DNA from 2 places in the Streptomyces cinereoruber genome. Region 1 is predicted to be linked to the other one. Evidence: predicted binding sites of a transcription regulator. Region 1 holds the regulator's gene; the other holds the start of a gene.
The links. The regulator HspR, encoded in region 1, represses chaperone genes until heat shock. The targets are predictions, from matches to a motif close to TTGAGNNNNNNNNNCTCAA.
Positions count from the first base shown of each region.

Region 2: a site for HspR is predicted at 8,402-8,420, ahead of lon (endopeptidase La). Genes of this name have one in related genera too.

Region 1 covers NZ_CP023693.1:3,729,356-3,740,528, forward strand. The annotation lists gene clpB (ATP-dependent chaperone ClpB) at 1-901, opposite strand, end outside; gene CP977_RS16575 (pyridoxamine 5'-phosphate oxidase family protein) at 1,048-1,452, shown strand; gene CP977_RS16580 (Rieske (2Fe-2S) protein) at 1,614-1,934, opposite strand; gene CP977_RS16585 (hypothetical protein) at 1,931-2,257, opposite strand; gene CP977_RS16590 (hypothetical protein) at 2,385-3,377, shown strand; gene CP977_RS16595 (hypothetical protein) at 3,386-3,877, shown strand; gene CP977_RS16600 (heat shock protein transcriptional repressor HspR) at 3,946-4,389, opposite strand; gene dnaJ (molecular chaperone DnaJ) at 4,394-5,566, opposite strand; gene grpE (nucleotide exchange factor GrpE) at 5,597-6,259, opposite strand; gene dnaK (molecular chaperone DnaK) at 6,256-8,100, opposite strand; gene CP977_RS16620 (sugar transferase) at 8,362-8,952, shown strand; gene CP977_RS16625 ((Fe-S)-binding protein) at 9,124-11,173, shown strand, end outside.
Region 2 covers NZ_CP023693.1:5,169,353-5,180,525, reverse strand. The annotation lists gene CP977_RS23495 (sensor histidine kinase) at 1-1,058, opposite strand, end outside; gene CP977_RS23490 (hypothetical protein) at 1,430-2,227, shown strand; gene CP977_RS23485 (MarR family winged helix-turn-helix transcriptional regulator) at 2,232-2,663, opposite strand; gene CP977_RS23480 (lysozyme) at 3,249-4,079, shown strand; gene CP977_RS23475 (lytic polysaccharide monooxygenase auxiliary activity family 9 protein) at 4,297-5,181, shown strand; gene CP977_RS23470 (DUF4240 domain-containing protein) at 5,261-5,857, opposite strand; gene lon (endopeptidase La) at 5,968-8,379, opposite strand; gene CP977_RS23460 (GNAT family N-acetyltransferase) at 8,511-9,149, shown strand; gene CP977_RS23455 (hypothetical protein) at 9,244-9,816, shown strand; gene CP977_RS23450 (alpha/beta hydrolase family protein) at 9,993-11,072, opposite strand; gene CP977_RS23445 (helix-turn-helix domain-containing protein) at 11,157-11,173, shown strand, end outside.

The DNA of each region.
Region 1 (11,173 bases):
GCATGTTGCCCGCGTCCATGGCGGAGTCGCCGCCGGCGCCCGCGCCGACGACCGTGTGCAGCTCGTCGATGAAGGTGATGATCTGCCCGTCGCTCTCCTTGATCTCGGAGAGGACGGTCTTCAGGCGCTCCTCGAACTCGCCGCGGTACTTCGCGCCGGCGACCATCGCGCCGAGGTCCAGCGAGACGAGCCGCTTGTTCTTCAGGGACTCGGGGACGTCGCCCTTCACGATCCGCTGGGCCAGGCCCTCGACGACGGCGGTCTTGCCGACGCCGGGCTCGCCGATGAGGACCGGGTTGTTCTTGGTGCGGCGGGAGAGCACCTGGACCACGCGCCGGATCTCGTGGTCGCGGCCGATGACCGGATCCAGCTTGCCCTCGCGCGCGGCGGCGGTGAAGTCCGTGCCGAACTTCTCCAGCGCCTTGTACTGCCCTTCCGGGTCGGGTGTGGTCACCCGGCGTCCTCCCCTGTTCGTCTCGAAGGCGTCAAGGAGCCTCTTCGCGCTCGCACCCTGCCGGTCGAGGATCTCACCGGCCCGGCCGCCCTTGGCGGCGATGCCGATGAGCAGGTGCTCGGTGGAGACGAAGTCGTCCCCGAGCTCCTTGGCCCGCTGCGCGGCGTCCGCGACGACCGCGAGCAGTTCGCGGTTGGGCTGCGGGGGCGCGACCGTGGACCCGGCGACGCTCGGCTGCGCGGCGAGCAGCCGCTCGGCCTCGGCGCGCACGGCGGCCTGGTCGGCCTCGACGGCGGCGAGCAGGTCGGTGATGTTCTCGTTGTCCTGACCGGCGAGGAGGGCGAGCAGTAGATGCGCCGGGGCCAGGTCCGGGTGCCCCTCGGACACGGCGCGGCTGCTCGCCGCGTTGAGCGCGTCCCGGCTCCTGTTGGTCAGTTCGGCGTCCATGTGCGGTGCTCCTCCTCGGCGTGCGGTGCCTGCGCGGATCCCGTACGGATCCACTCCATGACTTCTGTGACTCCTCCAGAGTACACAAAGTTGAGCCGGTACCGCTCAAGTTAACGGCGGGAGTCCTCCCCGGGTAGTTTCCGGGCATGGCAACGGATCCCAGGAACCCCTCCGACTCGTACCTCGGCTTCTGGCGCGAGTACCACATGTGCACCCTGACCACCCCGCGTCCGGACGGCACCCCGCACGTGGTCGCGGTCGGCGTCACGTACGACCCCGAGGGCGGGTACGCGCGCGTGATCACCAACAAGAACAGCCGGAAGGTCGCCAACGTCCTGGCGGCGGGCGCGGACGGCGCGCGGGTCGCGGTCTGCCAGGTCGACCGGGGGCGCTGGGCCACCCTGGAGGGCGTCGCCCGGATCCGTACGGAGGCGGAGGTCGTCGAGGACGCCGTCGCCCGTTACGCGGAGCGCTACGGCCGCACCCCGACCCCCAACCCGGACCGGGTCGTGATCGAGATCGCCCTCACCCGGGCGATGGGCCGCGCCTGACGCGCCCCGGGGCGCCCGGAGAGGACGCGGGCGCTCCGGAAAGGGCGCGGGCGCCCGGAAGGACACGGGCGCAGCACAGCGGCGCCATCGCGTTTCAGGTCCGCGATGGCGCCGCTGTGTGGGGGAAGTGCCTGGGCGACCTACAACGACGGGGGGATCGCTCAGGCACTGCGGGGGGTGGCGGTGATGGTCTCGGGCTCGATCAGCTGGTGGTCGCGCTGGTCGAGGTTGACGAAGATCATGCCGTACCGGATGGCACAGCGGATGGGCTGCGGGGCGCCGCGCGGCCGGCGCAGGCACCGGTAGGCGCGGACGTCCTCGTCCTGCTCCCGGGCGACGACGATCGGCTCTCCGAAGAGGGTCACCTTCAGCGAGTCGCCACGGTGGGGGATGGCCGTGGCGAGATCGATGAAGTGCCATCCGGAGCGGTAGGCCGAGGCCATCTCCCGCCGGAACCTGCGGTCGTCCGGCGGGACGCTCACGCTCCGACGCCCCTGGGCGCGGTCTCCCACGAGGGCTCGCCCTCCAGCGGGGCGACCTCCCACGAGGGCTCGCCGACCTTGGCGAGGACCTCACGTGCCGGCGCGGTCTCCCACGAGGGCTCACCCAGCGGGGCGACCTCCCACGAGGGCTCACCGGGCTTGGCGAGGACCTCACGTGCCGGGGCGGTCTCCCACGAGGGCTCGTTCTGCCCCGCCACCGAGTGCGCCGGATGCGTCTCCCACGAGGGCTCGCCAACGGCGAGCGCACCGAGAGCAGCCGCCGCAACGGCTATGGCGCCAAGTGCACGAACCATCCTGGTCATGGCCGATCTCCACCTCTTTTGATCACTACCTCCCCCCCGCGCTCTAGACGATGGCTCACACCAGCTCCTTTTCACCACCCAAGCCGGGCATCATGTTCCTGTAATGCATAACCCTGGGGGGGTGTAAATGGGGCTTGAATGTGACGATTCCGCACATAACCACAGTCGCGGGGAACTGTGCGCCGTGGGCAAGGAGCTGTACGCGAAGGCCCTCCGCACGGGCCGAATAGCCCGTTCGGAGGCCGAGGCCGCCCCCTGCCTCAAGGAACTGTCGCTCCTGCACCCGGATCCGGACGACAGCCGGTGGCTGCACCCGATCCCGCCCACGATCGCCCTGAACCAGCTCATCCACCCCATAGAGCAGGAGATCCAGGCGCGCCGCCAGCACGCCATCGCCCTGGCCGACGTGTTCGAGCCGTTCCTCGCCATCCACACGCCGGACCCCTCCGCCACCCAGGCCATCACCGTCCTCGAGGGTCTCAGCGTCATCAACGCCACGCTGGACCGCGTCATCAACGAGTGCACGACCGAACTCCTCACCGTCCAGCCGGGCAGCGGACGGCGCCCCGAGACCCTCGAAGCGGCCCTGCGCCGCATGGAGCCCCTGCTCGACCGGGGCGTCCGGATGCGCACGCTCTACCAGCACACCGCCCGGCACCATCCCGCCACCCTGGCCTACGTCGAGCGGGTCGCCCCCTACGGGCTCGTCCTGCGCACCCTCGAGGAGATCATCGACCGGCTGATCATCGTGGACCGCAAGGTCGCCTTCGTGCCGGCCCGCAGCGACCGCCAGGTCGCCCTGGAGCTGCGCCACGAAGGGCTCGTCCAGTACCTCGTCGGCGTCTTCGAGCAGTTCTGGCTGCACGGCGTGCCCTGGGACGAGGAGATCCCCTACAGGCCCCCCGTGGACGGCATCGGCGGCGTCCAGCGCTCCATCGCTCGGCTCCTCGTGGAGGGGCACGTGGACGAGGCCATCGCCCGCCGGCTCGGGATGAACGTGCGCACCTGCCGGGCCCACATCGCCAAGCTCGCCGCCACCCTCGGCAGCGGCAGCCGGGCCCAGCTCGGCTACCTCATCGCCCAGTCGGGCATCCTCGAACAGGACGACCCAGCTCAGTGAACACCCCCATGGACAGGAACACGGGCGCGGACGTGCGGATCGAACTCGACGGCGCCGCCGGGACCCTGCGCGTCTCCGGACCGGGACTGCCCGTCGTGGAGCTCGTAAGGGCCCCGGGGACCGAGCCCGCGGACCACATCCCGATCGGCACCCGCAGGGCCGCCCTCCTCACCCTCACCGTGGACGGCGCCCCGGCCGTCCTCCGCCCCGCCCGGGGACGGCTGCTGCGCCGCTCCTACCGGGTGGACGCCGTCGTCGGCGGGGTCCGCCACCGGCTCGTCCCCTGCTCGTACGCGGAGAGCCGGCTGACCCGGAACGGGCGGCGGCTCGGCACCCTGATCTCCACCGGGGACGGGCGGGTGGACCCCGAGTGGCTGCCGGACCGCGGCCCCGAACCGCTCGACGTCGCCGTCGGCACCGCCCTCGCCGCCGCCTTCGGCACCGGGGCCGCCCCGTGGTGGGAGACGCTCGGCGACATCGTGGCCGAGCTGATCCCCTGATCCTCCGAAGACACGCGCGAGGCCCCCGCCACGGCTGTGACGGGGGCCTCACGGCACGAAGTACGGGGCTAATCGCCGCGCTTGGGGCGCCAGACCACCAGCGCGCTCGCCTGCTGCACGTCCTGGTACGGCACGAGGTCGCGCCGGTACGAGGCGTGCACCTGGGCCTCGCGCTGCCGCATCGCCGCCGCCGCGCCGTCCACGGCCGCCGACAGCTCGGCGATCCGGCTCTGGAGCGCGGCGACCTGGTTCTCCAGTTCGATGATGCGCTTGATCCCGGCCAGGTTGATGCCCTCGTTCTGCGACAACTGCTGCACCTGGCGGAGCAGTTCGATGTCGCGGGCCGAGTAGCGCCGCCCCCGGCCCGCCGTGCGGTCCGGGGAGACCAGGCCGAGCCGGTCGTACTGGCGGAGGGTCTGGGGGTGCAGACCGGAGAGCTGGGCCGCCACCGAGATGACGTACACCGGCGACTCGTCGGTCAGTTCGTACGGATTGCGTCGGCGCCCTTCCACCGGGTCACGCTCCCTTCGCGGCCTGGAACAGCTCGGCCCGCGGGTCCTCGGAGGCGGTCGCCTCGCGGTAGGTCTCCAGGGCCTCGCGTGCCTTGTCGTCCAGTTCCTTCGGCACGGCGACCTCGACCGTGACGAGGAGGTCTCCGCGCGTCCCGTCCTTGCGGACCGCGCCCTTGCCCCGGGCGCGCATGGTGCGGCCGTTCGGCGTGCCCGCGGGCAGCTTGAGGGTGACCGCGGGGCCGCCGAGGGTCGGCACCTTGACCTCGCCGCCGAGCGCCGCCTCCGTGAAGGAGACCGGCACCGTGACGGTGAGGTTGTCGTCCTTGCGGCCGAAGACCGGGTGGGCGTCGACGCGCACCACGACGTACAGGTCGCCGTTGGGCCCGCCGCGCTCGCCCGGCGCTCCCTTGCCGCGCAGCCGGATCTTCTGGTTGTCGCTCACGCCGGCCGGGATGCGGACCTGCATGGTGCGCGAGGACTTGGCCCGGCCGCTTCCCTTGCAGACGTCGCAGGGGGTCTCGGCGATGAGGCCGCGCCCCTTGCAGTCCACGCAGGGGTCGGTGAGCGAGAAGCCGCCGCCGCTGCCGCGCGAGACCTGCCCGGTGCCGACGCAGGTCGGGCACACCCGGGGGGTGCCGTTCTTGTCGCCGGTGCCCGAACACGCCGTGCACGGCTGCTGGCTGGACATCCGCAGCGGTACGGTCGCGCCCTCGATGGCCTCGGTGAAGCTGAGCGTCACCTCGGACTCGACGTCCTGACCGCGCCGCGGCTGGTTGCGGGCGCCGCCCCCGCCGCGGTTGAACAGGCCGCCGAAGACGTCCCCGATGCCGCCACCGCCGCCGCCGAAGCCGCCGGCCCCGCCCTGGGCGCCCCCGAAGAGGTCGCCCAGGTCGAAGTTGAACGAGCCGCCGCCGGGACCGCCGGCCCGGAGGCCGCCGTTCCCGAAGAGCGCGCGGGCCTCGTCGTACTCCTTGCGCCGCTTGGGGTCGCCGAGGACGTCGTTCGCCTCGGAGATCTCCTTGAAGCGCTCCTCGGCCTTGGTGTCGCCCTTGTTGGCGTCCGGGTGGTTCTCGCGGGCGAGCTTCCGGTACGCCTTCTTGATCTCGGCCTCGGTGGCGTCCTTGGGGACGCCGAGGACCTTGTAGTAGTCCTTCTCGACGAAGTCCTTCGTGCTCATCGACGTCCCTCCTTCCGGACGATCGTTGCGTCACCCCTCGTCGGGGGCACCGCTCTCCTCGTCGGCCGACTTCTTCTCGTCCTTGGCCGGGGCCGCGCCCGGCTGGGGCTCGGCGACGGCCACGCGGGCGGGCCGGATGGTCCGCTCGCCGATCCGATACCCGGGCTGCAGGATCGCCACGCAGGTCGTCTCGGTGACGTCCGGCGCGTACGAGTGCATCAGGGCCTCGTGGATCGTCGGGTCGAAGGGCTCGCCCTCCTTGCCGAACTGCTGCAGACCCATCTTGGCGACGACGGTCTCCAGCGATTCGGCCACCGACTTGAACCCGCCCACGAGCTCGCCGTGGTCCCGGGCCCGGCCGACGTCGTCGAGCACGGGAAGGAGCTCGGACAGGAGGCTCGCGACGGCGATCTCCTTGACCGTGACCCGGTCCCGCTCCACGCGGCGACGGTAGTTCTGGTACTCGGCCTGGAGCCGCTGGAGGTCCGCGGTGCGCTCGTCGAGCGCGGAGCGCACCTGGTCCAGCTGGGCCGTGAGGCCCGCGTCGGAGGCCGGCTTCTGGTTGCTTGCGTCCCCGGCCGGGGCCGTCGCGTCCTCCTGGGCGGAGTTCTCGACGGCCTCGGCGGCGTCGTCAGGGGTGGCGCCGGAGGGGACGTCGGGCTTCTCCTCGAAACCCGGGGTCTCCTCGGTCACGCCTGGCCACCCTTCTTGGGCTCGTCGTCCACGATCTCGGCGTCGACGACGTCGTCGTCCGCCTTCGCCTGGCCGGCACCGGCGTCGCCGCCGGCCGCCTGGGCGCCCTGGGCGTCGGCGTAGAGCGCCTGGCCCAGCTTCTGCGAGACGGCCGCGACCTTCTCGGTGGCGGTGCGGATCTCGGCGGTGTCCTCGCCCTTGAGCTTTTCCTTCAGCTCGGCGAGAGCGCCCTCGACCTCGGACTTGACGTCGCCGGGGACCTTGTCCTCGTTGTCCTTGAGGAACTTCTCCGTCTGGTAGACGAGCTGCTCGCCCTGGTTGCGGGACTCGGCGGCCTCGCGGCGGCGGTGGTCCTCCTCCGCGTACTGCTCGGCCTCCTGGCGCATCCGGTCGACCTCGTCCTTCGGCAGCGAGGAGCCGCCGGTGACGGTCATCTTCTGCTCCTTGCCCGTGCCCAGGTCCTTCGCGGTCACGTGCATGATGCCGTTGGCGTCGATGTCGAAGGCGACCTCGATCTGCGGGACGCCGCGCGGGGCCGGCGGGAGGCCGGTCAGCTCGAACATGCCGAGCTTCTTGTTGTACGCCGCGATCTCGCGCTCGCCCTGGTAGACCTGGATCTGCACGGACGGCTGGTTGTCCTCGGCCGTCGTGAAGATCTCGGACCGCTTGGTCGGGATCGTGGTGTTGCGCTCGATGAGCTTGGTCATGATGCCGCCCTTGGTCTCGATGCCGAGGGACAGCGGGGTGACGTCGAGGAGCAGGACGTCCTTGACCTCGCCCTTGAGGACACCGGCCTGGAGGGCGGCGCCGATGGCGACGACCTCGTCCGGGTTCACGCCCTTGTTGGCCTCGCGGCCGCCGGTCAGCTCCTTGACCAGCTCGGCGACGGCCGGCATGCGGGTCGAGCCGCCGACGAGGACGACGTGGTCGATCTCGGAGAGGGCGATGCCCGCGTCCTTGATGACGTTGTGGAACGGGACCTTGCAGCGCTCCAGGAGGTCCGAGGTCAGCTGCTGGAACTGGGCGCGCGTGAGCTTCTCGTCCAGGTGCAGCGGGCCCTCGGCGGAGGCCGTGATGTAGGGCAGGTTGATCGTGGTCTCGGTCGAGGACGAGAGCTCGATCTTCGCCTTCTCGGCCGCCTCGCGCAGACGCTGGAGGGCCATCTTGTCCTTGGCCAGGTCCACGCCGTGGCCGTTCTGGAACTGGGTCACCAGGTAGTCGACGACGCGCTGGTCCCAGTCGTCGCCACCGAGGTGGTTGTCACCGTTGGTGGCCTTCACCTCGACGACGCCGTCGCCGATCTCCAGGAGGGACACGTCGAAGGTGCCGCCACCGAGGTCGAAGACGAGGATCGTCTGGTCGTCCTTGTCCAGGCCGTAGGCCAGGGCGGCCGCGGTCGGCTCGTTGACGATGCGCAGGACGTTGAGGCCCGCGATCTCACCGGCCTCCTTGGTGGCCTGGCGCTCGGAGTCGTTGAAGTACGCCGGGACGGTGATGACCGCGTCGACGACCTTCTCGCCCAGGTAGGCCTCGGCGTCGCGCTTCAGCTTCTGCAGGATGAAGGCGCTCATCTGCTGCGGGTTGAAGTTCTTGCCGTCGATCTCGATCTTCCAGTCGGTGCCCATGTGGCGCTTGACCGACCGGATGGTCCTGTCGACGTTGGTGACGGCCTGGCGCTTGGCCACCTCGCCGACGAGCACCTCGCCGTTCTTCGCGAAGGCGACGACGGACGGCGTGGTCCTGGCGCCCTCGGCGTTGGTGATGACGGTGGGCTCGCCGCCTTCCAGAACGCTGACGACGGAGTTAGTCGTGCCCAGGTCGATGCCGACCGCACGTGCCATTTCGATTCCTCCAGCTGACTGACTTGAGTGGTACTGGCTCAAGGATGCACGACTCCCGGGACCGAGTCAACAGACCTGAGTCGAAGCGACTCAACTCTTCGCCTTCCGGTTCACTCAAAGATCCGGTCCGGAGGGGTGGAGAAGCGCGTCATTCCCCCTCCCGGGAGGGGGACCCGTGAGAGAGTCCGGGTGCCCCTTCCCGGGCAAAGCGGGCATATTCCACGAATATCCCATGATTCTCACGCGGAAGGATGTGGGGGAATGGCGGTCGGTGGAGACGCGGGGGCCGACGCGGGCGTGGGAGCCGGCGGAGGTACGGGGCTCGGCGGAGGCGCGGCGGTTCGCGGGGGCGCGGTGGCCAAGCGGGGCTTCGACGTTCTGGGCGGGCTCGTCCTCCTCGTCGTCCTCTTTCCCCTGCTCGCCGTCGTCGCCCTCTCGATCGCGCTCGGCTCGGCGGCCCCCGGCCGCGGGGTGCTGCGCCGCCGGACGGTGGCGGGTCTGGAGGGGCGGCCCTTCACGATGCTGACCTTCCGCACCAGGAGCCCGCTGGCCGCGCTGCCCCTGCTGCTGCACGTCGTCACGGGCCGGATGTCCCTGGTCGGACCGTGTCCGCTGACCCCGGGCCACCGGGAGTGCGCGGGCGAGGGGCGCCGCCGGCTCTCCGTACGGCCGGGGCTCACCGGACCGTGGCAGATCAGCGGCCGCTCGGACCTGCCGTGGGAGGAGCGGGAGCTGCTCGACCTCCACTATGTGGACCACCACTGGCTGGGGACGGACCTGCTCGTCCTGGCGCGTACGCTTCCAGCAGTGCGCAGACGCCGTGCGGCGGGTCGCCCGGCGCGCGTCGCCTGAGCTCCGGCAAGGGTCGCCCGGACCCCGGGAAGGGTTGCCTGAGCGACACAGATCACCGCGAGGGCCCCTGCATCAGCGGGCCCGGAGCGGGTAATCTCAGCACGGACTAAATAAGTTACCGCTTAGTAGGCTCAGCTCAGGCACTGAGCGGGCCCGCTCGAGGAGCCCGTCATGCAACTCGCCGCGATCATTGTGTCGCTGACGCTGACCGTGGTCGGCGTTGCCCTGCTGGCTCGTGCCATCGGCCAGTTCGTCCGGTACTTCAAGCTCGGCCAGCCCGTCCCGGCCGGGACCCGGACCGACAACCCGTACCAGCGCAGCGTGACCCTGGTCAGGGAGTTCCTCGGCCACACGCGCATGAACCGCTGGGGCATCGTCGGCTTCGCCCACTGGTTCGTCGCGGTCGGCTTCCTGACCCTGCCGCCGACGATCGTCACCGCGTACGGCCAGCTGTTCCAGGCCGACTGGACGCTGCCGGTGATCGGCGGCTTCCTGCCGTACGAGCTGTACATCGAGTTCATCGGCACGATGACGATCCTCGGCATCGCCACGCTGATGGCCATCCGGCTGCTGAGCCTGCCTTCCCGACTCGGCCGCAAGTCGCGCTTCGCCGGCTCCAAGGCGGGCCAGGCGTACTTCGTCGAGTACGTCATCCTCACCATCGGCCTGGCGATCTACGTGCTGCGCGGCCTGGAGGGCGCGATCCACCACGTCGAGCACTACGAGGCCGCGTACTTCGCCTCGTACCCGCTCGTCCTGGCCTTCAAGGGCCTGAGCATCGGCACGCTCCAGACGCTCATCTACTTCACCGCCATGATCAAGCTGAGCACCACCATGATCTGGATGATCACGGTGTCGCTCAACACCAACATGGGCGTGGCCTGGCACCGCTTCCTGGCCTTCCCCAACATCTGGTTCAAGCGCAAGGCCGACGGCTCCACCGCGCTCGGCGCCCTCCAGCCGATGACCACCGCCGGCAAGGAGATCGACTGGGAGGACCCGGCCGAGGACGCCGTCTTCGGCGTCTCCCAGGTCGAGCAGTTCTCCTGGAAGGGCCTCCTGGACTTCTCCACCTGCACCGAGTGCGGCCGCTGCCAGTCGCAGTGCCCCGCCTGGAACACCGGCAAGCCCCTCTCCCCCAAGCTCCTGATCATGTCGCTGCGCGACCACGCGCACGCCAAGGCGCCCTACCTGCTCGCGGGCGGCGGCAAGACCATGGAGGGCGACGAGAAGGCCACCGAGGAGCAGCTGAAGGACGTCCCCGCGTCCGCCCTGGCCGAGGCCGAGCGCCCGCTGATCGGCACGGTCGAGGAGAACGGCGTCATCGACCCGGACGTCCTGTGGTCCTGCACCACCTGCGGCGCCTGCGTCGAGCAGTGCCCGGTCGACATCGAGCACGTCGACCACATCGTGGACATGCGCCGCTACCAGGTGATGATCGAGTCCGCGTTCCCGTCCGAGGCGGGCACGATGCTCAAGAACCTGGAGAAGAAGGGCAACCCCTGGGGCCTGGCGAAGAAGCAGCGCGTCGAGTGGACCAAGGAGGTCGACTTCGAGGTCCCGATCGTCGGCAAGGACGTCGAGGACCTCACCGAGGTCGACTACCTGTACTGGGTCGGCTGCGCCGGCGCCCTGGAAGACCGCGCCAAGAAGACGACGAAGGCCTTCGCCGAACTCCTCCACATCGCGGGCGTCAAGTTCGCGATCATGGGCGGCGAGGAGAAGTGCACCGGTGACTCGCCCCGCCGCCTGGGCAACGAGCCGCTGTTCCAGCAGCTCGGCGCCGAGAACGTCGCCATGCTGAACATGGCGTTCGGCGAGGACGACGAGGACGAGACGACGAAGAAGCCGAAGTCGGCCAAGAAGATCGTCTCGACCTGCCCGCACTGCTTCAACACCATCGCCAACGAGTACCCGCAGCTCGGCGGCGACTACGAGGTCATCCACCACACCCAGCTGCTCCAGCACCTCATCGACGAGGGCAAGCTGATCCCGGTGACCCCGGTCGAGGGCCTGATCACCTACCACGACCCCTGCTACCTGGGCCGCCACAACAAGGTCTACACGCCCCCGCGCGAGATCATGTCCGCCGTCCCCGGCCTGCGCCAGCAGGAGATGCACCGCCACAAGGAGCGCGGCTTCTGCTGCGGCGCCGGCGGCGCCCGGATGTGGATGGAGGAGCGGATCGGCAAGCGCATCAACAACGAGCGCGTCGAGGAGG
Region 2 (11,173 bases), 1.4 Mb from region 1:
CGGGGCTGGTCGGTGAGGGAGGCGAGGGAGCGCTCGGCGCTCTTGACGTCGGGGCCGGTGACGGTGCCGGCGAGCGAGTCGCGGGCGGCGGCGCCGGCGGCCTGGTCGAAGTCGCCGAGGGCGGCGAGTTCGCGGACGCGGGCCTGCTGGGCGGCGGCGGTGAGGCGGTCGCGGGTCCGGTTCGCCTCCGCCGCGCCCTTCGGCTCCTCGGGGACGTAGGTGCCGGTCGTGTCGTCGTAGCGGAACTCGCCGGTGGGCTCGGGCTGCGGCACGGAGAGCGCGGCGAGGAGCAGGCCGCGGGTGGCGGAGGCCTGTTCGACGGCGCGGCCGAGGGCGGCGGGGGCGCGGGTGGCCTCGGTGAGGGAGGCGTCGGCGGCGCGGGCCGGGGTCCGGTCGGCCAGTTCGTCGGCGAGGGCCTGGAGCTTGTCGATGACGTCCGAGTAGGCCTTGTGGGCCTCCAGGGCGGTGCCCTTGCCGGTGAGGGCGGTGCGGCGGACGGAGGGGACGCCGGCGAGGTCGCGGTGGAGCTCCGGGGAGGCGGCGGGGCGGATCTCGTCGATCTGCCGGTCGACGCGGGTGGAGCGCACGGTGGTGACCTGGCGCTTCTTCTTCGCGTCGCCGCTCTGGGCGTCGCGTCCGGCGGCGATGTACGCGACGACCTCGTCGCGCTCGTCGGCGAGGGAGTGCGCGAGGGTGACGGCCTGGCGGTCGAGTTCGGCGAGGGTGACCAGGCGCTGGGAGTCGGTCAGCTCGGCGGAGGCGGTGAGGATCGCGGGGGCCCCGGCGGCGAGGACGGTGATGCCCACGAGGGCGACGCCGGCGACGAGGCGGTTGCGGACGCGCTTGGAGCGACCGGCGGGGGCGGTGGGCTGCGTCGGGGTGCCGGGTGCGGCGGGCCGTGTCGGGGCCTGAATGTGGGCCTGGGCCTGGGCGTGGTCGGCGGCCGGGCCTCCGGCGGGGGCCGTGGCGGCGCCGTCCGGGGCCGGCGGGACACCGGGGTTCTGGCTCCGCGTGCCGTTCTTGCTCCGAGGCCGCTTCATCTGCACCGGTGCTCGCATTCTTGACTCGTCCACCCACAAAGCAGAGGTGACGGCCGGTCACATGGAGCGCCCCCACCCCCGATACGGCTTCCGACCATTCCAGCGCTTCCGGGAAGGGGACGGGCATCGGCCGCTCCGCCACCCGAACGAGTGAACAACACTCCGTAGTTGGCGAACAACTTCCCCGGGCGGGGCCCCGGGGCCCGGAAACGTCCCCGGTTGGATCTTCCGCGCGGCCTTTGGCAGGATGCCCGCCCGCAGCTCCGCGGCGGCGCCCGTTCCGCCCCTCCCGTCACACCCGCCCCGTTGGTACAGGCCTTTTCCCGTCATTTGCAGGTCCGGTGAAGGGCCCGCCAGGGGCGGGCGCGGGGGCGGGCACACTGGGCTCCATGCGCAGCGACGTCGCCTCCCTCCCCGGCAGCCCCGAACGCCCCAATGAGGACTGGGGGACCGCCGTCCTGTCCCCGGTGGAGGGCAGGGGCACGGTCGTCCTCCTCGACGGTGTGACGCCGCCCGCCGGTGATGACGGTTGTGTGCACGGCGTGCCGTGGTTCACCGCCCGCCTCGGCGGGGCTTTGACCGAACTGTCCGCTTCCCGTCCGGACGCCTCCCTGTCCGAGATCCTCTCCCTGGCAATCCGGCGCACCGCGGACTCCCATCGGGGGACCTGTGACCTTTCTCACGTACGTACGCCTCAGGCAACCGTGGTCCTCGCCCGCTGGGACGGGGCGGTGGTCGAGCACCTCGTCCTCTCCGACTCGGTCCTCCTCCTGGAGGGGCCGGACGGGGCGGTCCGGGCGGTCCTCGACGACCGGCTCGACCGGGTGCCGGCGGAGGTGCTGCGGTCCGTGGCGGCGACGGACCGGCTGCGGAACCGGGAGGGCGGCTTCTTCACGGCGGCGGCCGACCCGGCGGTCGCGGGGCTCGCGGTGACCGGGACGGTCCCGCGCGGGGAGGTCCGGTCCCTGGCGGCGCTGACGGACGGGGCGAGCCGCTGGGTGGACCTGTTCGGGGCGGGCGACTGGACGGACTGCCTCGGCGTCCTGCGCACGGAGGGCGCGTCCGGCCTGCTCGGACGGGTGAGGGAGCGGGAGCTCGCGGACGCGGAGGCGGGGGGCGCACGGCGCTGGAAGCCGCACGACGACGCGACGGCCGTGTACGTGGAGCTGGGGCCGCCGGGATGCTGAGGCCTCAGCCCTCCGCCCGTACGTTGAAGTGGTGGAGGAGCCGGGCCAGCTCGGCGACCTCCGCGCGGTCCCAGTCGGCGAGCTTGCGGACGTAGCGCTCGCGCCGGGCGTCGCGGACGCGGCGGAAGCGGTTCCGGCCCTCCTCGGTGAGGCGGACGAGGAAGGCGCGGCCGTCGGCGGGGTCGGGGTCGCGGGCGACGAGCCCGAGGTCTTCGAGGGCCCGGAGCTGGCGGCTCATGGTCGCCTTGCCGACGCCGAAGTACCCGGCGAGTTCGGTGGCCCGCTGGGGCCCGGCGTCGTCGAGGCGCACGAAGAGGCCGTAGGCGGCGGGCTCCAGCTCGGGGTGGACCTCCCGGGCCATCTCGCCGGACTGGGCGCGGGCACGGCGCAGGAAGACCGCCAGCTCGCGTTCGAGGGCGAGGAACTCCCGGTCCACGGGGGCGACCGGAACGGCTCCGGCTTCGCCGGGGGCCGACGGGACGACTGCGCCCCGGGCCTCGCCGGGGGCCGGCGGAGCAGCGTCGGCCCCGTCGGAAACCGGCGGGGCGGCCCCGCGCTCCCCGGAGACCGCCGGGACGGCTCGGGTCCCGGCGGAAGCCGGCGGAGTGACCCCGGCCCCACCGGAAGTCGGTGCGGGGGGCGCAGCCCCGGCCTCGCCGGAGCCCGGCAGGGCGGTCCCCTCCGCGTCGGGCGCGGGCGTGGCGGGCCCGGTCCCGCCGAGGGGCGGTGGGACGGCCCCGTGCTCACTTCCCGTACCGCTTCCGTGCACGTCAGCGCCTCCCACGCGTTCCCCGGTGGCGTGATCCCGCCACACCGGCGGCCTTCCGCCGCTGAAAGTTTCTTCCCGTCGCGGTCGTTTCCGCAGCTCTTCCAGTATTTCGCAGGCGTAGACCAACGGCGGTGTCCGGACCCCCTTCCACGGGTGGGTCTACGTGCGTAGCGTCGTTCCCACCACCCCCACTGACATGTCCGCGACAGGACATGCCGCCCCCTCTCCCCACGAGCCTTTCGGAGGCACGCGATGCGTGTGCACAGATCCGGAACGACCCTCGCCGGCGCCGCCCTGACGGCCCTGGCCCTCCTGCTCCCCCTCGTCGGCACCGCCGGAGCCGCGGACGCGGCCGCCCCGAAGACGCCCGCCCGCGGCACCGCCAGCATGGGCATGGGCGTCCTCGAACACGACGGGCGCGGCACGACGGCGCCCGCGGGCGCCTCGGTCCAGGCCGTCCAGACGGAGGGCGTGGACGTCTCCAGCCACCAGGGGAACGTCGCCTGGGCCACGCTGTGGAACAGCGGCGTCCGCTGGGCCTACGTGAAGGCGACGGAGGGCACCTACTACAAGAACACCTACTTCACGCAGCAGTACAACGGCTCGTACGACGTCGGCATGATCCGGGGCACGTACCACTTCGCCACCCCGGACACGGCGAGCGGCGCGGCCCAGGCCGACCACTTCGTGAACAACGGCGGCGGCTGGTCGAAGGACGGCAGGACCCTGCCGGGCGTGCTCGACATCGAGTGGAACCCGTACGGCGCGACCTGCTACGGCAAGTCCCAGTCCGGGATGGTGTCCTGGATCCGCGACTTCCTGAACCGCTACAAGGCCCGGACCGGGCGGGACGCCGTCATCTACACGGCGACGAGCTGGTGGACCCAGTGCACCGGCAACTACTCCGGCTTCGCCGCCACCAACCCGCTGTGGATCGCGCGGTACGCCTCCTCCGTGGGCGAACTCCCGGCCGGCTGGCCGTACTACACGATGTGGCAGTACACCTCCACCGGCCCGGTGGTCGGCGACCACAACCGCTTCAACGGGGACCTCTCGCGCGTGAAGGCGCTCGCGAACGGCTGACGCCCCGCCGCTCCCTCCCCCCGCTTCCCGGCGGCCCCCGGGGCACATCGCGTGCCCCGGGGGCCGCTCCGGCTTTTTCCCTCCACCCCCTTGCCCATTGGTATGGACCAATGCGAGGCTCTACGGCGGTCGCCCGGAATTCAACTTCCGTGTGCCCCGCGCGCGTTGCTCGTTCCGTACTCCCCCACGCACGAGAGAGAGCCCCCGCATGCCCTCCCTGCCCTCCGCCCGCCGCGCCACCGCCGCCGGCGCCGCGGCCCTGTCCGCCGCCGCGCTCGTCGGTCTCACCCCCACGGCGGCCAGTGCCCACGGGGCCGTCTTCAACCCCGTGAGCCGGTTGGCCGCCTGTTACGCCGAGGGCCCCGAGACGCCCAAGTCGCAGGTGTGCAAGGACCTCGTCGCCGACTCCGGCACCCAGCCGCTCTACGACTGGAACGAGGTCAACATCGCCAACGCGGACGGGCAGCACCGGTCCCTCATCCCGGACGGCAAGCTCTGCTCGGCGAACCGCGAGAAGTACCGGGCCCTGGACTGGGCGCGCACCGACTGGCCGGCGACGGCGGTCGCCGCCGGCTCCTTCGACTTCAAGGTCCGGGCGACGGCGGCCCACTCGGGCACCATGACGGTCTACATCACCAAGGCCGGCTTCGACCCGACCCAGCCCCTGAAGTGGTCGGACCTGGACGAGACCCCCGTCGCGGTGTACAACACCACCCGCACCGCCACCGACGGCTACTACGACTTCACGGGCACCCTGCCGGCCCGCACCGGCCGCCACGTCGTCTACAAGGTGTGGCAGCGCAACGACAGCCCCGAGGCCTTCTACAGCTGCTCGGACGTCACCTTCGGCGGTACGGGCCAAGCGGCGGCGACCGGCACGAAGGCGCAGGCCCCGACCGAGGCGAAGATCGCGGCGGGCGCCGCCCTGTCCACCGTCAGCCACGCGGGCCACGGCGGCGACGAGCAGCCCCCGGCGCTCTCCGCCGAAGCCGCCGGGACCCCCTCCCCCCTGATGCCGGCCCTCGCGGGCGCGGGCGCCCTCGCCGCCTTCGCGGCGGGCAGCCTGCTCCTGGGCCGCCGCCGGAACACGTCCGGCTCCTGACGCGCCCCCACGCGTCACCGACGGCACCGCCCGGCCCCGAGACCGACCGGGCGGTGCCCAGGGGGGTGTCGGACACCCCTCAGGAGCCGGACGGCCCGAGCGGGAAGAGGGCGGTGAGCCGGGGCAGGGCCAACCCCTCCGGCCCGGACGCCCCGCGCTCCTCGTCCTCTTCCCCCTCTTCCTCCCCCGCCTCTTCGGCCTCCTCCGCCTCCTCGACCGCGTCGAGGAACTCCTCCCCGTCGTCGTCCTCCTGGCCGGTCAGCTCGTCGTACGCGTCCTGGGCGACGTAGTCGAGCTCCTCCCACTCGGGCCACTCGTCGTCGTCCCACTCGTCGTGGTGCCGCCCCGCGAGCGCCCGCACCTCGGGCACGTCGGCCAGCGCGTCCGGGTCGGCGAGCACCGCCCCGTACACCTTCCGTCCCTGGCCGACCAGCCAGAGCGTGAAGTAGTGGAAGCCGTCGTCCGTGCAGGCGCCGCCCTCGATCCGGTCCGCCGCCCGCCACACCGCGTGCGTGTCGGCCGCCCCGCACGCCTTCTCCAGGTGCACCTGGAACGCCACGCTCTCCCCGGCCGGACGCCGCAGCAGCTCCCCCTCCAGCCACTCCAGCCGCTCGTCCCGGGTGCCGGGGCGAGCGCTCAACTCGTCGATGAGAGCCCAGAAGGCGTCTTCGTTCATGCGTACGATCATGACAGCCGGGACTGACATCGCGGACCCGCCCCCGGCCCGGTGTCCGGACGTGCCGGAGCGGGGTGTCCCCGGGGGAACACCCCGCTCTCGACCAGGGGTTACGCGGCCACGCCCACCGGCACCTCCGCCGGGGTGAGGGCGATCTCCAGGACCTGCCGGACGTCCGTCACGGGGTGGACCTCCAGCTTCTCCAGGATCTCGGCCGGGACGTCGTCCAGGTCGGCCTCGTTCCGCTTGGGGATCACGACCGTCGTGATGCCCGCCCGGTGCGCGGCGAGCAGCTTCTGCTTCACGCCGCCGATCGGCAGGACCCGGCCGGTGAGGGAGACCTCGCCGGTCATGGCCACGTCCGTGCGGACGAGCCGGCCGCTCAGCAGGGAGGCGAGGGCGGTCGTCATGGTGACGCCCGCGCTCGGCCCGTCCTTGGGGACCGCGCCCGCCGGGAAGTGGATGTGCACGCCCCGGTCCTTGAGGCCGGTGACGGGCAGTTCCAGCTCCGCGCCGTGCGAGCGGAGGAAGGAGAGCGCGATCTGCGCCGACTCCTTCATCACGTCGCCCAGCTGCCCGGTGAGGGTGAGGCCCGCGGCGCCGGTCTCCGGGTCGGCCAGGGAGGCCTCGACGAAGAGGACGTCGCCGCCCGCGCCGGTCACGGCGAGGCCGGTGGCGACGCCCGGCACGGACGTCCGGCGCTCGGCCGGGTCCTGCGCCGACTCGGGCACGTGGTGCGGACGCCCGATCAGCTCCCGCAGGTCCTCGGGGCGGACCGTGAACGGCAGCTCGCGGTCGCCCAGTTCGTGCTGGGCCGCGACCTTCCGCAGCAGCCGGGAGATCGACCGCTCCAGGGTGCGGACGCCCGCCTCGCGGGTGTACTCGCCGGCCAGCTTCCGCAGCGACGCCTCCTCCAGGACGACCTCGCCGGGCTCCAGGCCGGCCCGCTCCAGCTGCCGGGGCAGCAGGTGGTCGCGGGCGATGACGACCTTCTCGTCCTCGGTGTAGCCGTCGAGCCGCACCAGTTCCATGCGGTCGAGGAGGGCTTCGGGGATGGACTCCAGGACGTTCGCGGTGGCCAGGAAGACCACGTCGGAGAGGTCGAGCTCGACCTCCAGGTAGTGGTCGCGGAAGGTGTGGTTCTGCGCCGGGTCGAGGACTTCGAGGAGGGCCGCCGCGGGGTCGCCGCGGAAGTCGGAGCCGACCTTGTCGATCTCGTCGAGCAGGACCACCGGGTTCATGGACCCGGCCTCCTTGATGGCGCGGACGATCCGGCCGGGCAGGGCGCCGACGTACGTACGCCGGTGGCCGCGGATCTCCGCCTCGTCCCGGACGCCGCCGAGGGCGACCCGGACGAACTCGCGGCCCATCGCGTGGGCGACGGACTCGCCGAGCGAGGTCTTGCCGACGCCGGGCGGGCCGACGAGGGCGAGGACGGCGCCGCCGCGGCGCCCGCCGACCACGCCGAGGCCGCGGTCGGCGCGCCGCTTGCGCACCGCCAGGTACTCGGTGATCCGCTCCTTCACGTCGTCCAGGCCCGCGTGCTCGGCGTCGAGCACCGCGCGGGCGCCCCGGATGTCGTACCGGTCCTCGGTCCGCTCGTTCCAGGGCAGTTCGAGGACGGTGTCGAGCCAGGTGCGGATCCAGGAGCCCTCGGGGGACTGGTCGCTGGACCGCTCCAGCTTCTCGACCTCCTTGAGGGCGGCCTCGCGCACCTTCCCGGGCAGGTCGGCGGCCTCCACGCGGGCGCGGTAGTCGTCGGACCCGTCGCCCTCCGTCTCGCCGTTGAGCTCGCGCAGCTCCTTGCGGACGGCTTCGAGCTGGCGGCGGAGCAGGAACTCGCGCTGCTGCTTGTCGACGCCCTCCTGGACGTCCTTGGCGATGGTCTCGGCGACGTCCTGCTCGGCGAGGTGCTCGCGGAGCTGGGCGGTGGCCAGGCGCAGCCGGGCGACCGGGTCGGCGGTCTCCAGGAGCTCGATCCGCTGGGCGACGGTCAGGAAGGGCGAGTAGCCGGAGTTGTCGGCGAGGGCGCCGACGCCGTCGATCTGCTGGACGCGGTCGACGACCTGCCAGGCGCCGCGCTTCTTGAGCCAGGTGGTGGCGAGCGCCTTGTACTCCTTGACCAGCTCGGTCACGGAGCCGGGCAGCGGGTCGGGCAGGGTCTCCTCGACGGCGGTGCCCTCGACCCACAGGGCGGCGCCGGGGCCGGTCGTACCGGCGCCGATGCGGACGCGGCCGCGGCCGCGCACGAGCGCGCCCGGGTCGCCGTCGGACAGGCGTCCCACCTGCTCGACGGTCCCGAGGACGCCGGTCCCGGCGTAGGTGCCGTCGACGCGGGGCACGAGCAGCACCCGCGGCTTCCCCCCTCCGGGCCGCGCGGCGGCCTGGGCGGCCTCGACGGCGGCCCGTACGTCGTTGTCGGACAGGTCCAGCGGCACCACCATTCCGGGCAGCACGACCTCGTCGTCGAGCGGCAGCACAGGCAGAGTGAGCGGCGCGGACGCCATGGACTCAGAAGCCATGATCTCCCCTTCGGCAGTCAAGTTGAGCTGTACGGACTCAATGCTTGTGAGCCCATGAATGTTCCCGGACGCCTGTTCGCTGTGAGCGATCACCCTCGCGCACGCCTCCGAACAGTCGATGTAATGACCTCATGGATATGCGAGCCATTACATCGGCGTGGGTGAGGGGCTGGACGGCCTCCCGGGGCACCCCGGCCGCCGTGGACCAGCCCTGGGGGTACCGGATCGACGTGGGCCTCCCCCGGCACGTCCTGCGGCACGTGCTGCCCGCGCCCGACGCGGACACCGTCGGGGCGCTCTGCGAGCGGCTCACCGAGCCGTACAGCTGGCTCAAGGTGATGGCCGACGCGGAGGAGGTGGCGCCGTGGATCACCGAGGGGTGGACGATCCCCGACGACCCCGGCTTCATGATGGTCAAGCGGCTGGACCCCGGCGTCCGCCCCGCGCCGCCCGAGGGGTACGCCCGGACCGTCGAGGTCCGGGACGGCGTCGTCCGGGTCCGGATCCTCGCCCCGGACGGCACCCTCGCCGCCCGGGGGCAGATCGCCCCGACCGGCGCCACCGCCGTCGCCGACCAGATCGAGACGGACGCGGCGCACCGGCGCCGGGGCCTCGGCGCGAACGTCATGCTCACCCTGGAGGCCGCCGCCGCCCAGGCCGGCGCCGCGACCGGGGTCCTCTCCGCGACCGTGGACGGCCGGCAGCTCTACGGCGCGCTGGGCTGGGAGTACCGGGGGCCGCTGACCGGGATCGTACGGGGGGAGGTCTGAGCCCCGGAGGCCCCGGACGCTTCGGGCGCCCCGGACGGTTGCGGAATCCGGTCGTCCGGCTGCGCCGGGGCGCCCCGCCGGGCATGCTCCTCCCATGAGAAGAGGCGTGTGGGGAAGGCGTTGCGGGACCGTACTGCTCGCGGCGGTCCTGACGGGCGGCGCGGCCGGCTGCGGGTCGGACCCCGGGGCCTCCCCGGCGCCCGGCTCGCCGGGGACCACGGCCGGGCCGAGCACTCCCGGAACCGCTACCGGGCCGAGCACTCCCGGGACCGACGGCACGCCGGGCGCCTCCGGCTCCACGGCCCCGACGAGCACCCCACAGCCGGGCGAGGTCCTCGTCCAGGTGGTCGTCACCGGCGGCTTCGCCGGGGTCCGGAACCAACTCGTCGTCCACCGGGACGGGGAGTGGACGATCCGCTCCGGCGACAAGCCGCCCCGGACCGGCCGGCAGACCCCCGCCGAGGCCGCCGAGCTGCGCGCGGCCCTGGAGGACCCCGCGTTCGCCCTCGTCCCCGCGCGGCCGACCGGTCGCCCGATCGCCGACGGCTTCCAGTACGCGGTGACCCACCGGCACCGCGTGATCATCGCGGGCGACGGCGACCGGCCGCCCGCCCTCCGGCGCGTCTTCGACGCCCTCCCCGAGGGCGGCCCGCCGACGAGCCCGTAGCGGATCCCCCGGGGGGTGAGACCGTCGCGCCCCGCACGGGAAACCGGTGTGCCGGGTGCCGCGGACGAGGCGGGACGTCCCGGAGGCGTGCGCGGTGCCGCCGGGTCCCACGCGGTCGAGGAGCGCGCGGGCTTCGGGCGCCGGAGCAGGCCGCCGGCCGCCGCCCCGCCGTCCCGTCACGGCAGACGGCGGGCGAAGAAGGCCCCCACCCGGCGCCGTACCCGGGCGAGTGTCGCCGCGGGGTCGCCGGCGCCGACGAGCGCGGTCCGCGCCGTCGCCGGCACGAGACCGGAGGCCTGGAGTCGGGGGACGAGCGAGCCGTAGTCGGTGAACGCCCAGTGGTTCGCGTCGGGGAGCAGCCCGCGGCGGCCGGGAAGACCCGCCCAGGACGACTCGATCCGGGCGGCGCCGTCGAACCCGTCGGTGCGGAACAGCAGCAGCGGCCGGTCGAATCCGGTCGGCTTCGGGTACGGGTCGAGGTAGCCCTCCAGGTTCGCCACCGCGCCGACCCGGCGGTCGTCACGGGCCGCGTACACCACCGCCGTGCCGCCTGCGGAGTGCCCGTACATCCCGATCCGGCAGGAGTCCACGACCGGTGCGAGCGGCAGGTCGCCGAGCCGGTCCAGGACCAGGCGGAGGTCCGCGATCCGGGTGTCCACCATCGTGCGGAAGGTCACCGGGTCCGGAGGCCCGATCAGGACGGTCGTCCGCATTCCGGTGGGCAGCTCCACCTGGGAGGCGTCACCGGGGTGGTCGACGAGCACGACCACCCGGCCGTGGCTCGCCAGGTCCTCGGCGAGGGTCGTGCCGAGCGTGCGGGAGTCACCGCCGCCGGGCGAGTACACCAGCACCGGCCGCCGCCCGGGAAGCGGCGGCGCGCCCACGCGCCCGTGGGTGAGGACCGCGCCCCAGTCCACCGTTCCCGGTCGCGGCAGTCCGGGGTGGATGTGGGGCGCGAGGCCGGCGAACTCCCGCGCCTCGGCCGGAGTGAGCTGCGGGGCCCGGGGGAAGCCGTGTGCCGATCGGGCCGGGTACAGGACGGTCAGCATCAGCTCCCGCGCACCGCCCACCCACGGATCGGTCCGGGACGGGTCCACCAGATGGACCGTCCGGACGCCCAGGGGGTACGGGCCGGTGGGCGCGGGCAGCCGGAGGACCGGGCCGCTCCCGGACGTGCCCGCGGCCTCGGCCGCGGGCAGCAGGGCGGTGGCACTCCCGAACAGGGTGCCCTTCAGAAAAGTGCGTCGCGACGTCATACGGGCATCCTTGGCGCGGGGCCGTCACGACACGAAGGTTCAGGCCCTGGCCGAAAGGCCGGACCGGGGCGAGGAGATGTGAGAGTGCTGCGAGTCCACTT